DNA from 2 places in the Shewanella sp. 10N.286.51.B7 genome. Region 1 is predicted to be linked to the other one. Evidence: predicted binding sites of a transcription regulator. Region 1 holds the regulator's gene; the other holds the start of a gene.
What was found. The regulator ArgR, encoded in region 1, controls arginine synthesis, uptake and breakdown. The targets are predictions, from matches to a motif close to ANTGAATANNTATTCANT.

Region 1 (7,425 bases):
TGATAAAACTCTGCGACACCAAGAGCATGATGGTACTTTTGCTAAGAATTCAATGATCAAACAGGCACAAAAAAGCGAAGCATTACGCTTCGCTTTTTTAGTCAATAAGCGAAATGCTTATTTAACGAATTCAACACCTAGGTTGATATCGCCTTTTAGAGTATCAAGCATTGCATCACGTGCATTGGCTTCAAACGCGCTAACTTCGCCGTATGGAAGAACTTTTTCAACGCCGTTTTTGCCTAGTACTACAGGCTGTGCGAAGAATTCAGCATGTTCACTGCCGCCATCTACGTATGCACACTCAACAACGTTTGCTTCACCTTGAAGACCACGTACTAATGATAGACCGAAACGACATGCCGCTTGACCCATTGAAAGTGTCGCACTACCGCCACCCGCTTTAGCTTCAACAACTTCAGTACCCGCATTCTGGATACGTGTAGTAAGTGCTGCAACTTCTTCATCAGTAAAGCTTACGCCTTCAACCTGTGAAAGAAGTGGAAGAATAGTCACACCACTGTGGCCGCCAATAACGTTAATGTTTACATCAGCAACGTTTAAACCTTTAAGGTCAGCAATGAAAGTTTCAGAACGGATAACATCCAGTGTAGTAACACCGAATAAACGATTCTTATCGTAAACACCTGCTTTTTTAAGTACTTCAGCAGCAATTGCAACCGTAGTGTTCACTGGGTTAGTGATCACACCGATTAATGCTTTAGGGCAAGTCGCTGCCACTTTTTCAATCAAGTTACGAACGATACCCGCGTTGATGTTGAAAAGATCTGAACGATCCATACCTGGCTTACGTGCAACACCAGCAGAGATTAACACAACATCAGCGTCAACTAATGCAGGCGTTGGATCTTCGCCAGCAAAACCAGTTACTTCAACGTCTGTTGGGATGTGGCTTAAATCGACAGCAACACCTGGAGTAACAGGAGCAATGTCATAAAGAGACAACTTTGAGCCTGCAGGAAGTTGAGTTTTTAATAGTAAAGCTAGGGCCTGGCCAATACCGCCAGCAGCACCAAGTACAGCTACTTTCATAATTATCTCCAATAACGTTCTAGTGTATGACTTCTAAATGTATGATTCGCAGTTTGTGACATAGATCATATTTCTTGTGGCGTCACATTACTGCATCAGCGAGACAATTTCAATTATCCGTTAGTGGAGTAAGGTGAATTACTTATTCTATGATATGTATATAAATAATCACTGATTTAGCCATTTACACTGTAAAGTGAATTTTTATTCACCGATTTAGCTTATTTCTTGACTTGTGACGTTTATCTATTCAAAATGACCCCGTTTTGTGAATATATTGTATTCATTTTAATTATTACTATAAGACGAAAAAAATATGCCAGCGACCAAGAATCAGGATGAACTCGTTAGAACGTTTAAGTCGATACTAAAGGAAGAGCGCTTTGGTAGCCAAAGTGAGATAGTTAACGCGCTGCAAGCAGAAGGTTTTGGCAATATCAACCAGTCAAAAGTTTCACGTATGCTAAGCAAGTTCGGGGCCGTACGTACTCGAAATGCTAAACAAGAAATGGTGTACTGTTTACCTGCAGAATTAGGTGTTCCTACCGCAGGTAGCCCAGTAAAAAACCTCGTCCTCGACGTTGACCATAACCAAGCAATGATTGTGGTTCGCACCAGCCCTGGCGCTGCACAGTTAATCGCTCGCTTATTGGACTCAATAGGTAAGCCTGAGGGGATTTTAGGAACGATTGCTGGAGATGACACTATTTTCATTTGTCCAGCTAGCATCAAGACTATTGACGATACACTGGAAACGGTTAAGTCACTGTTTAATTACAGCGAGTAATTAAACGATATCGGCGAACTAACCGATGTAAGACGGGAAGTCAGCCAATAAAAAAGCAATGCCATCGCATTGCTTTTTTTGTGTCTGCTAGTTAACAACTAAACAGGTTAGTCATTAGCAAACTGAGCTAAGAAATCTAATGAAGGGGCGAAAAAAGATGAGCCCGTTAATGCTTTAGTGAATTGCATTAAATGATCATGGTTACCATGGCCATCACCGTGCACCATACTGCGAAGCATTTCTTCAAAATGAGTTGGCTTGCTACAGGTCGAGATAAACATTAACCCTTGCTCTTTTAATGAGCCAAACGGCATGCTTTGACGTAGGATTTCCATTGACTTACCATCAGCGTCTTTTAAGTTAACGCGTTTAATATGGCTGGTTAATGGCTTATCTTCAGAAGCATATTCAATATCATCTTGCTTTGTTCGGCCGATAATATCTTCTTGTTTCTTCTGTGGTAGGCGATTCCACTTACTTAAATTATGAGCATATTTTTGCACATGCACATAACTGCCGCCTTTAAATTGATTATCTTCATCAGCGACTAGCGCAACTTCTTGGCGACTACGCCCTTTCGGGTTTTCAGTGCCGTCAACAAAGCCTGTTAAATCACGGCTATCCATGAAACGGAAACCACGTTCTTCTTCAATTAGCTCAACCAAACCTTCAAACATTTGGCTAATTTCATTGGCAACTAAATGCAAAATATCATAACGATCACAGCGGATATGCATGAATAAATCGTACTCAATGGCAGGAGCATCACGATTCCCCTCTTGCATCGCTGGGAATGGACGCAATTGAGCTGGACGCTGTTCACCATAAATAGTGTCCCAATAGTTAGCACCAATAGCGACAAAACCATTAAAGGCACTGTCTGCATATTGATCTGATAACTCGTAAATATATTGGGCTACATTGGCTAAACAAGGACGCAGTTGAGCTTCAACGCCGTCATTTGCATTAAACATCAAGTAGACGCTATGCAAATTTCCTTCAGCACAAACTCCTAACTGTTCGCGAGGCATATTCTGTGTTTCCATGTTGGAATCAACCACCTTTGACAATAATAAGATGCTAATATTGTAAGGTAGTTGAGCAATTTATTCCTTATGCTCTATACGATAATTAACCAATTTAGACTTAGGTCACTAAAATATCACTAAAGGGTGTGCCGATATGGATAAATTCACTTTCTGACCAAGCTTCAATGCAGTTAATTGACTTCTCACTTCGAGCGTTTGTAACCCTACTTTAACCCAATAATGACAAATTGTACCCAGAAAACGCCTTTCGACAATTTCACCATGCCCTTGAGATGCTGGTTGTAAATCAATTTGTTGCGGTCGTAGTAGTAATTCACTTTGGCTATTAAGCGCCAGATTTAACGTTTTAGTACTCTCAATTACCCCTAAAACCGAAGAGACCTGTGTTGGGCTTTTAACCGTAACAGTTAAATAGTTGCCCTCGCCTAAAAACTCAGCCACATAACGCTCAATAGGTTCAGCATATAGCTCTTCAGCTAACCCATGCTGAACAATGCCGCCTTCTTTAAATAAAGCTAACTTATCAGCAAATACAAATGCTTCATCTTTACTGTGGGTAACAAATACTGCGCTAACGTTACGCTGCTTAAGGATTTGCCTGATTTCTAACATCATTTCGCTACGTACTTGCGAATCAATATTTGAAAAAGGCTCATCGAGTAATAGCAGTTCTGGCTGATAAGCCAGCGCGCGGGCAATCGACACTCGTTGTTGCTGGCCACCCGATAATTCATGAGGGTATCGCTTACCTAACCCTTCAAGTTTAACCAGTTGCAACATATCTTCTAGGCGTTCACTGCGTTCTTTTGCAGTTAAGTCTTTTACTCCAAAAAGAATATTGTCGCTCACGGTTAAGTGGGGGAATAACGCATAGTCTTGAAATATCATTCCAATGCCGCGATTTTCACTCGGGACAAACACACCGTCAGCACTTAGCGACTGACCATTGATAGCAATACTGCCTTCACTAATGGCTTGCAGTCCGGCAATCGCGCGAAGTAATGTCGTTTTACCGCAACCACTGGGGCCCAAAAGAGCCACGATTTCACCTTGTTCTAAAGTCAGATTTAATCCTTTGAGAATAACCTGTCCTTGGTAGTCACTTTTTACATTTTGAATGGTCAATGTGGACATATCAGCTCTCTTGCTCCAATGAACGGTTTAGGTAAATCAACGGGATAAGCCCAACAATTACAATCACAATAGCAGCTAAAGCACCATGTTCGAGTTGCTCATCTGAAACGAATTGAAAAACATGGGTCGCAAGGTTTTCAAATCCAATAGGACGTAGTAATAATGCCGCAGGAAGTTCTTTCATGCTTTCGATAAAGACCAGTAACGCGCCAGCAAATATACCTTTACGCAGTAGAGGTAAGTGCACGCGCCATAATAACTGTCGTGGCTTTTGCCCCATGGTAATACTGGCCATATCTAATGAAGGCGATATGCGTTTATAGCTGTTTTCAATACTCCCGATTGAAATCGCCACAAAGCGAACACAGAAAGCAAAAATCAACGCAAACACACTGCCGGTAAATAGCAGGCCTGGTCCACGGGCATCAAAATAGTCATAAATATCATTAATCGCGAAATCAAGATAGGTTAATGGCACTAACACACCGATAGCTAATACGGTGCCAGGGATCGCGTAACCTGTGCTGCTTAACCGAGAAGGTAAAATGTCACTTTTACGCGGGCTCACTCGCCTAATAAACATCATCAGTAAGGCTAAAACAACGCAGATAAAGCTCACAACAGCGGCAATGTATAAGCTATTAAAACTGTATTGCCAAAAACGACTGTTCCAGCTTTCATCGAAATAGTCGATGGCATAACCCGCAAGCACCATAAATGGCAGTAAAAAAGCCAACACAATAAGTAAACTGCAATAGCCAAAAGACACCCAAGCTTTAACGCCTTTAAGGTGATAGCGATCAGACTCAGTTAACCTTGATTGTTTTTGGAATAACTCTTGTTTACGACGGGCAAAACGCTCAAAACCCACCATAGCGAATATGACCAATAGCATGATTGCTGATAATTTTGCTGCCGCTGAAAGGCTGCCATACCCTAGCCAAGTATCGTATACAGCAGTGGTAAGTGTTGGCACAGCAAAGTAGCTTACAGTGGCAAAATCAGCAGCCGTTTCCATGGCAACTAATGCCATGCCAACGGCTAGCGCAGGCCTTGCCATCGGTAAACCTAATCGCCAGAAACTTTGCCAAGGACTACAGCCCATAATACGTGAGGCGTGCAATAAGCTCGAAGATTGCTCCATAAAAGCGGTGCGAGCCAGCAAATAGATATACGGGAATAACACCAATGACAGCATGATAGCTGCACCAGTTAAAGTACGAATATCAGGGAAATAGTAATCTTGAGGGGAGGTCCAGCCAAACACTTGCCTTAACATGCGCTGCACGGGGCCTGCATAGTCAAGCATGTCGGTATAAACATACGCAACAATATAAGCGGGCATTGCTAGGGGCAGTAATAATGCCCATTGAAAATATCGACGAGCAGGAAAGTCACACCTCGCCACTAACCAAGCAGCAGGAACAGCAATGACTAAAGAACCGAGACAAACCTGCAACATGAGCAACAGGCTGTTACTGATATAGGTTGGAAGTACGGTATCAATTAAATGACTAAAAACAGCTTCGTCAGGGAATGTTGCTTGTACTAAAAGTGCAAAAAGCGGCAATATTAATATTACCGCAATCGCATAACCAGCGAGCGACCAGCTTCTGGTTAAGCCTAAGATCATAAATACTTTCCAGTCAGTGCCGCATGATTATCATGCGGCGTAATAAAGCATCCTTACAGATCAAATTTTACTTCATCAAGTAGCTTCACTGCTGCTTGATGGTTTTCTGCTAGCTTAAAGATTGGAAGACTATCAGCTTTGAAGTCACCCCAAGAGGCTACCATTTCAGAAGGCTTCACATCCGCTTTAACCGGATACTCCATATTCACTTCTGCGTAAGATTTTTGAGCTACATCAGACGATAAAAACTCCATTAATTTTATCGCATTATCTTTGTTTGGTGCAAACTTAGCGAGTGCCATACCTGAAACATTGATGTGAGAACCACGGTTTTGCTGATTTGGGAAATTGATATATACCGCTTCAGCCCAGCTCTTTTGCTTAGGATCTGACATCATTTTACCGAAGTAGTAGCTGTTACCGATAGCAATATCACATAAACCTTCTTTCACCGCTTTAACTTGTGCTCGGTCATTTCCTTGTGGCTTACGCGCTAAATTGGCTTTAACACCTTCAAGCCAAGTTTTAGTTTCAGCTTCGCCGTGATGAGCGATCATTGATGCAACTAATGCGATGTTATAAGGGTGTTTGAAGCTACGCGTACAAATTTTCCCTCTGTACTCTTCAGAGGCTAAATCTTCATAACTTAGATCAAGCTTACCGACACGGTCTTTAGAAGAATAAACATTACGAACACGCATAGTCAGCGCATACCAGTCATTTTCTGGTGAGCGATATTGCTCAGGAATATTGTTGTTAAGCGTGTCACTGTTAACATCAACAACTAAGTCTTTTTCGACCAATTCCATAAGGCGCGAAAAATCAGAGGTGAGTACAACGTCAGCAGGAGAAAGACGACCTTCACGAGCAATACGCTCTGCAATACCATCTTTAGCGAATACGACATTGACGTTAATGCCTGTATCCTGGGTGAATTTTTCTAAAATCGGCTCAACAAGAAAAGCTTGTCGGTATGAATAAACAGTAAGATCTTCAGCTGCTGTAGCAGTCATTGATCCCATTGATGACACAGTAGCTAAACCTAACAATGCTAGACTTTTAAACGACTTCATTCCAAATTCTCCTTGGCGTTGCATAACTCACTTCACCTTGTCACAAATATATATGTAACAAAATAGTGAGTGATTGCTTATGGAAATGATAATAATTATCAGTTGCGAAAGGATAATAGATCGCTGCTAAAGGAGCAAGTGTTGTTTATGAATCCATCTTTGAATACCAAGGGGATTTATGTATTTATAAGCAATAAATCATATCCCAAGAGCTGCATAAATTAGATGTCATACAGCTTGTTCAAGGCAGATTACCAATATTTTTCAACGGTGATTTGGCCAGGGGCTCGACGTAAGTTCTTCACTAAACCTTTTTCAATTAATGCTGTTTGCGCATCGGTAATCATTCCAGGATTGCCACAAATCATCACCTGAGAATTATCTTGATTAAGCGCAACTCCAGCTGTCTGTTCAAGAATACCGCTTTGTAATCCATCAGGAATTCGACATGACAAACCACCGCTATATGCTTCGCGGGTGACTAACGGAATAAATATGAATTGGGTTGGGTATTTAGCTTTTAATGCTTCTAACTGTGGTAAATAGGCTAAGTCTTCAATCAAGCGAACACCATACACTAGCACCACTTTATCAAATCGCTGCCAAGGTTCTGCTGTTTCCATCATAGAAATAAATGGCCCAACAGCTGTACCTGTCGCTAAAAACCATAGATGCGGCCCTTGTAAGGCGCCGGTG
Region 2 (7,425 bases), on a different contig from region 1:
TCATTGAGTTTAAGTTGTAATCCGAAGATTTGATTACCTTGAGAGACCTCATAATGCATTTCATTATTAAGATAATCTTCTACTTCCGACTCAGTGATACTGTACTGACTAGCACAGCCAGTCAGTAACAACATGCAACAGATTAGTATTGTTTTGAACAATGTCATTATCCTGTGTTTCTCATTCCTGCTGCTACACCAGCAATGGTGAGCATTAATGCTAACTCCACTTGCTTTGAAGCTTGTTCTTCATTACGAGTACGGCTTAGCAGTTCTGCTTGTAAAAAGTTTAGCGGGTCAATGTAAGGGTTACGAAGCTTAACTGACTCTCTATTCCACGGAGTATGCGACATTAACTCTTCTGATTCCGTTAACGATAATACTGCTTCAGTACCTAATTGTAGACTCGTACGGAGTTTTTTACCTAAATGATGTAAATCTTCTGGGACCAGTGTACTTTCATAGTATCGCGCTAGGTTAGGCTCTGCTTTCATATAAACCATTTCTAGCATTGATATGCGGGTTTCAAAGAATGGCCATTGCTGTTCCATTTCTTTTAAAAGCTCAGTTTCACCACGCTCATTTGCCGCAGTTAATGCCTCGCCCGAGCCAAGCCAAGCAGGTAACATCAATCGGTTCTGTGACCATGCGAATATCCAAGGAATAGCGCGAAGGCTTTCAATCCCGCCATCAACTCTTCTTTTAGCTGGTCGGCTACCAAGAGGCAGTTTACCTAGCTCCACTTCTGGGGTTGCAGCTCTGAAATAAGCCACAAAATCAGGCTCCTCACGAACGATTCCGCGATAAGCTTTAACTGAGTCATCGGCAATACGCTGCATGCAATCACGCCATTCTTGTTTTGGCTCTGGAGGAGGTAATAAAGTCGCCTCCATTACAGCTGATGTGTAAAGCGCTAAACTTTGTACGGCAACTTTGGGTAAGCCGAATTTAAAGCGGATCATCTCACCCTGTTCAGTAACTCGGATACGGCCGTCAACCGAGCCTGGAGGTTGAGACAAAATTGCTTTGTGAGCTGGCCCGCCACCACGTCCAATAGAACCACCGCGACCATGGAACAGCATTAGTTTAACGTCAGCTTTTTTACACACAGCGACGAGTTGTTCCTGAGCATGGTATTGTGCCCAAGCTGCTGCCATGACTCCAGCATCTTTCGCAGAGTCTGAATAACCAATCATTACTTCTTGCATACCTTTGGTGTAACCACGGTACCAATCAATATCGAGTAATTGTGTCATACAGTCAGCGGCAGTGTTTAAATCGCTTAATGTTTCAAACAATGGCACCACACGCATTGGATGCTGGCAGCCCGTTTCTTTTAATAGCAATAATACAGCTAGCACGTCAGAAGGTTTACTCGCCATTGAGATAACGTACGAGCCCAGTGCCGTAGCTGGTTGAGTTGCGACTAGCTGACATGTTTTAATGACTTCTTGAACGTCAGCAGAAGGCTGCCAAGCAGAAGGGATCAATGGGCGACGACTGGTGAGCTCTCTGAGCAAGAAGGCTTGTTTTTCATTTTCGTCCCAATGATCGTAATCACCCATGCCTAAGTAGCGAGTCAGCTCAGCGATGACATCGCTATGACGCTCGGCATCTTGGCGAATATCTAGTCGCAGCATATGAATGCCAAAACAGGCTAAACGGCGCAACATATCTAGTAATAAACCATTGGCTATTAAACGCATGCCTGACTCTGACAAACTGCGATATAGCAATTCAAGTGGCTGTTTTAAATCATCTAGTTCCCATACCAAGTCATTATAGTTTACGTCGACTTGATGGCCTTCAAGGCGCGCATTTAGGTAGTCAATCGTGTTACGGAGTTTATGACGTAGGTGCCTTAACACATCGCGGTATGGCTCTTTACTGTTTGGAACGAGTGCCATTAACTCTGCGTTGGCATCTTCCATGGAGAGTTCATTAACCAATGAAACTACATCCTTTAAATATAATCTTGCCGCTGCATGGCGGTTGCGTAAGAGGACTTCCTCAGTCACGACTGAGGTGACAAATGGGTTACCATCTCTATCGCCACCCATCCAACTTGAGAATCTAACAGGGCAAATATCTGCTGGAATTTGTTGACCTGTTTTAGCTTCTACGTGATCATTTAATTGGCGTAAAAAGTCAGGTACTGCCTGCCATAGAGAAGCTTCAATAGTGCTTAACCCCCAGCGAGCTTCATCGACAGGTGTTGGTCGCTCATTACGAATTTCATTGGTATGCCAAATTTGGGCTATCAATTGACGTAATCTTAAATGAGATTGATTTCTTTCTCGCTCTGTTAATTGCTTATTTTCTTGCTCAGTGAGGCAATCGACAACGGCCGAATACTTTTGAATTAATGTTCGGCGGGAGATTTCTGTTGGATGCGCGGTTAACACCAAATCAATATCAAGTGTCTTTAAGCAATTGATAACATCTTGTTCATTGGCATTACTATTAAGCATTCTTCCTAGTAACTGCTCTACTGGGTCGGGCACACAAACTAGCTCATCACAGTTACGGCTTATGGTGTGAAATTGTTCTGCAATATTGGCTAGATTTAAGAATTGGTTAAAGGCTTTCGCAAAAGGAACCAGTTCTTCGTCTGGTAAGGAATTCAATAAAGTGAGCATTTGCTGTCTTGAGTCAGCGTCGCCTTGGCGAGACTCTTTTGCAAGAATACGGATTTGCTCTACTTTTTCGAGAAATGCTTCGCCAAGGTGATCACGCATCGTGTCACCCAGAATCTGCCCTAAGCTACTCACATTCGAACGCAAAGAAGCGTACATGTCGGCGGTTTGCTCTGCCATAATTACTCCATAAGTTAACTTAATTAGCCGTTACAATATCAGACTTTAGCTAGCACAATAGCGAGGTGCGAGGGTATCGGTCAATGGCTTCTTCTATTAATTAAAATACATAATCGATTAACGCTGATGTTCATCACAACTATTTAATACAAGCCTGATAAATAAGCTTTTTCATTAACTCAACAGTTGGCGTTAAATACTCTAAGCCAATGTATTCATCTGGCTGGTGGGCTTGATTAATACTGCCTGGTCCCATCACCAAAGTTTGACAGCCAAGCTGTTTAATATAGGGTGCTTCGGTGGCATAATTGACGACTTCAGCTTGAGTGTTAGATATTTCAGCGACTAACTCTGTCCAGTAGCTATCAACTTTGCCAGCGAATGACTCAGAACCAGGATATAAAGTCGATATTTCGATACTGCCTGGATACTGCTTATTAATTTCAGATAAATAGTTAATCACCATTAATTCTAAATCGGCTAATTCCATCCCAGGAAGAGGGCGAATATCTAAGTGTAAATCGCAGCAACCACATATACGGTTGGCGGCATCACCACCATGTATATGACCAAAATTCATGGTTGGATAAGGCACACTAAAAGCATCTTCGCGATAATTTTCACTTAAATGCTGTTTAAGCTTCATTAGTTGGCCAACCACTTGGTGCATGATTTCGATGGCGTTCAAACCACGAGCTGGATCAGAAGAATGGCCGCTGCGGCCAATCACTCGGATCCCCTGAGCTAAATGCCCTTTATGCATATATACCGGTTTTAAACTGGTGGGCTCTCCAATGATGGCGTAGTCAGGCGCAATACTTTTAGCATCCGCAAATGCTTTAGCACCATTCATCGTTGTTTCTTCATCGGCGCTTGCAAAAATATGTAGCGGACGTTTTAACTCATGCAAAGGTATGCTTTTGAGTGCTTCCATAATGAGTGCAAAAAAACCTTTCATATCGCAGGTACCTAATCCATACCAGCGATTATCTTTTTCGGTTAGCTCAAATGGGCTTTGACTCCATCGGCCTTCATCGAAAGGTACTGTATCAGTGTGTCCAGCCAGCAATAACCCACCTTTACCTGAACCAATGGTCGCGACCAAATTTTGCTTACCACGACTGTCAGCAACAGTATGTACCGTGCAGTCAAAACCCATCTCTGAAAACCAAGATTGCAGAAGTTCAATAACTGCATGGTTACTCATATCCTGTTCTGCTTCTAATGCACTAATAGATGGTAGTGCAATCAGCTGTTTAAAAGCATCTTTTAGTTCTGGCAATGAATTCATAGGAACCTTTTTAGCTATCGCAATAAAATATGTATTCATTATTATTGCATAAGTAATAATTTGTGTTAGTCTAGCAAACAGCTAAGGTATTCACCATAACTTGATAACGATTTAAGAATTATAGATATGTATTTAATTGCGATTCAACTCACTGTAACAGATCCCAAGGTAAACTATCTTCGACGATAGTTTTATTCTCGAGCGCCCTGCTCACGTATTGATTCATCTTCAACATTTTACTTACTTAAAGACGACAAAATAATGAAAAATATCGCAATTATTGGTGCAAGTGGTTATACCGGCGCACAAATCACCGCTCTTATTGATGCTGACGCGTCATTATCAATTCAAGGCTTGTACGTGTCAGAGAACAGTCTTGATAAAGGTCGTTTACTTGCGGACTTGTATCCAACTTATCAACATATTCAAATTCCTTTGTCTCCATTATCTGCTGCTGAAAAACAGACCATTGTCGAGCAAGCTGATGCTGTGGTACTTGCCACTGAACATTCTGTTAGCTTAGAACTTGCTGCTTTCTTTTATCAACAGGGCTTAGCGGTATTTGATTTAAGTGGTGCGTATCGTTTTGCTGATGTTGAGCAGTACCCTAAATGGTATGGCTTTGAGCACACACAAGCTGCTGTACTCGCTGATGCGGTTTACGGTTTAGCTGAATGGAATCATGAGCAAATTGCACAAAGTAAAATGATTGCGGTTCCTGGTTGTTATCCAACAGCATCATTAACGGCGCTTAAACCTTTAAAACCAATGTTAACTGACGCATATCCAGTGATTAATGCCGTCAGTGGTGTGACTGGCGCGGGCAGAAAAGCACAGTTGCATACCAGTTTTTGTGAGGTGAGCTTAACGCCATATGGCGTTTTAGGTCATAGGCATCAACCTGAAATTGCCACGCAATTAGGGCAAGAAGTTATTTTTACGCCGCATTTAGGTAATTTTAAACGTGGGATTTTAGCTACGATTACTGTGCAATTAGCCAAAGGGACAACCGAAGCTGATATTGCTGCAGCATATCAAATCTATGACGATTGCCCGTTAGTCAGTGTGAAGCATAATCAATTTCCTAAAGTTGATGATGTCGTTAACACACCCAATTGTATCGTCGGTTGGAAATATGATCCGCAAAGCAATTACCTTGTGGTTGCCAGTGCAATCGATAACTTAATGAAAGGTGCTGCTAGCCAAGGCTTACAGTGCATTAAAATTCACTTTGGTCTTTAACAGGAAGTAACAATATGTCAAATAACAAGCCTGTTATTGTGCTTAAAGTGGGCGGCGCATTATTACAATCAGCTTCAGGCATGGCAGAGTTAATGTCTGTTGTCGCAGAAATGATGTCACAGAAGCAAAAGGTTATTTTTGTTCATGGTGGTGGTTGCTTGGTGGATGAGCAATTAACTGCAAACGGAAAAGAAACGATTAAGCTTGATGGCTTACGGGTAACACCTGCCGATCAAATCCCAATTGTTGTTGGTGCACTAGCTGGAACAGCTAACAAGTTATTACAAGCTGCAGCCATTGAGGCTGGCATTGTTTCAGTGGGTATGAGTTTAGCGGACGGTAATACTGTTCATGCATCAATAAAAAATGAAAACCTAGGCTTAGTAGGTGAAGTCTCCCCGAACGACCCTAGTTATTTAAATTATTTACTATCACAGGGCTGGTTGCCGATTTGTAGCTCGATTGCTGTCTCTTCGCAAGGTGAAATGCTCAATGTCAATGCAGATCAAGCTGCGACAGCACTTGCCAAATTAGTTGAAGGTCAATTAGTGCTGTTATCTGATGTACCAGGTGTATTAGATGGCAATAAAGAGTTAATTACTGAGCTAAATCAACAACAGATTTCAGATTTAGTTCAGCAAGGCGTGATAGAAAAAGGAATGAAGGTCAAAGTAGAAGCGGCATTAGAAGTTGCTCAGTGGATGGGGAAACCAGTGCAAGTTGCATCTTGGAAACAACCTCAACAATTAATTGCCTTAACGAACGGACAATCCGTTGGCACTCAAATTCAGCCATAGGAGTTAAATACTAATGGAACATTTATTATCAATTAAAAATTTATCGCAAACTGAACTGCTCGATTTATTAGCGTTAGCGAAAAAAATCAAAGCTAATCCAGCAGATTACAACCAAGCATTAGCAGGCAAAAGTGTCGTAATGCTGTTTGAAAAACCTTCGCTGCGAACCCGCGTTAGCTTTGACATTGGTATTAATAAACTCGGTGGCCATGCTGTTTATCTTGATCAGCAAAATGGCGCATTAGGTAAACGTGAGCCTGTTTCAGATTTTGCGACTAATATTTCTTGTTGGGCAGACGCGATAGTCGCGAGAACCTTTTCGCATACTACCATTGCGGGCTTAGCCGAACATGCTTCTGTCCCTGTTATTAATGCCTTATGTAACTTATACCACCCGTGCCAAGGTTTAGCTGACTTCCTAACATTGTCTGAAAAATTTGATGATGTCAGTAAAGTGAAATTAGCTTACTTAGGTGATGGTAATAATGTCACTCACTCTTTGATGTATGGCGCAGCGATTCTAGGCGCGACGATGACAGTCGTGTGTCCTCCGGGGCATTTCCCTGATGGCCAAGTAGTTTGTGAAGTTCAAGCATTAGCGGCTAAACATGGCGGTCAGCTTATTTTGACCTCAGACGTTAATGAAATGGGGCCGCAAGATGCGATTTATACTGATACTTGGATCTCTATGGGTGATGACACTTCGATGGCAGAAATTGAAGCTAAATTTAAACCATACCAAGTAAACATTGAGCTGATGACAAAAGTGGGCGCTAACTTCTTTATGCATTGTTTACCAGCATACAGAGAAGTAGAAGCAACTGCGGAAGTGGTTGATGGTGAAGGCTCACTCATTCTGCAACAAGCTGAAAATAGAATGCATGCGCAAAATGCAGTGCTAGTGACCTTGTTGGGTTAATTGAAAATTTCGTTGGTTGGCTAAAAGCGAACCTACTTTACACAGTTTATGTTAGGAAAAATTAAAGATGTCTATTGAAACACAAACCAGTATTAAGAAAGTTGTATTAGCGTATTCAGGTGGTTTAGATACCTCAGCGATTATCCCATGGTTGAAGGAGACCTACGATAACTGCGAAATTATCGCATTTTGTGCTGATGTCGGTCAGGGGGCAGAAGAGCTTGAAGGTTTGCATGAAAAAGCTATCGAGTCTGGTGCTTCTGAATGTTATATCGTCGACTTAAAAGAAGAGCTGGTGGCTGATTACATCTACCCAACGATTGCAACGGGCGCAATTTACGAAGGGACTTATTTACTAGGA

Region 2: argC (N-acetyl-gamma-glutamyl-phosphate reductase) is a predicted target of ArgR. The motif match lies at 4,129-4,146, and genes of this name have one in related genera.

What each region holds. Positions count from the first base shown of each region.
Region 1 is NZ_MCUF01000037.1:96,169-103,593, reverse strand. It holds gene mdh (malate dehydrogenase) at 118-1,053, opposite strand; gene argR (transcriptional regulator ArgR) at 1,370-1,840, shown strand; gene BCU84_RS11700 (Dyp-type peroxidase) at 1,948-2,886, opposite strand; gene BCU84_RS11695 (ABC transporter ATP-binding protein) at 2,995-4,023, opposite strand; gene BCU84_RS11690 (iron ABC transporter permease) at 4,025-5,656, opposite strand; gene BCU84_RS11685 (Fe(3+) ABC transporter substrate-binding protein) at 5,710-6,729, opposite strand; gene BCU84_RS11680 (ferredoxin--NADP reductase) at 6,981-7,425, opposite strand, start outside.
Region 2 is NZ_MCUF01000029.1:84,481-91,905, reverse strand. It holds gene BCU84_RS08760 (DUF1439 domain-containing protein) at 1-167, opposite strand, end outside; gene ppc (phosphoenolpyruvate carboxylase) at 167-2,815, opposite strand; gene argE (acetylornithine deacetylase) at 2,955-4,106, opposite strand; gene argC (N-acetyl-gamma-glutamyl-phosphate reductase) at 4,368-5,348, shown strand; gene argB (acetylglutamate kinase) at 5,363-6,145, shown strand; gene BCU84_RS08735 (ornithine carbamoyltransferase) at 6,159-7,064, shown strand; gene BCU84_RS08730 (argininosuccinate synthase) at 7,132-7,425, shown strand, end outside.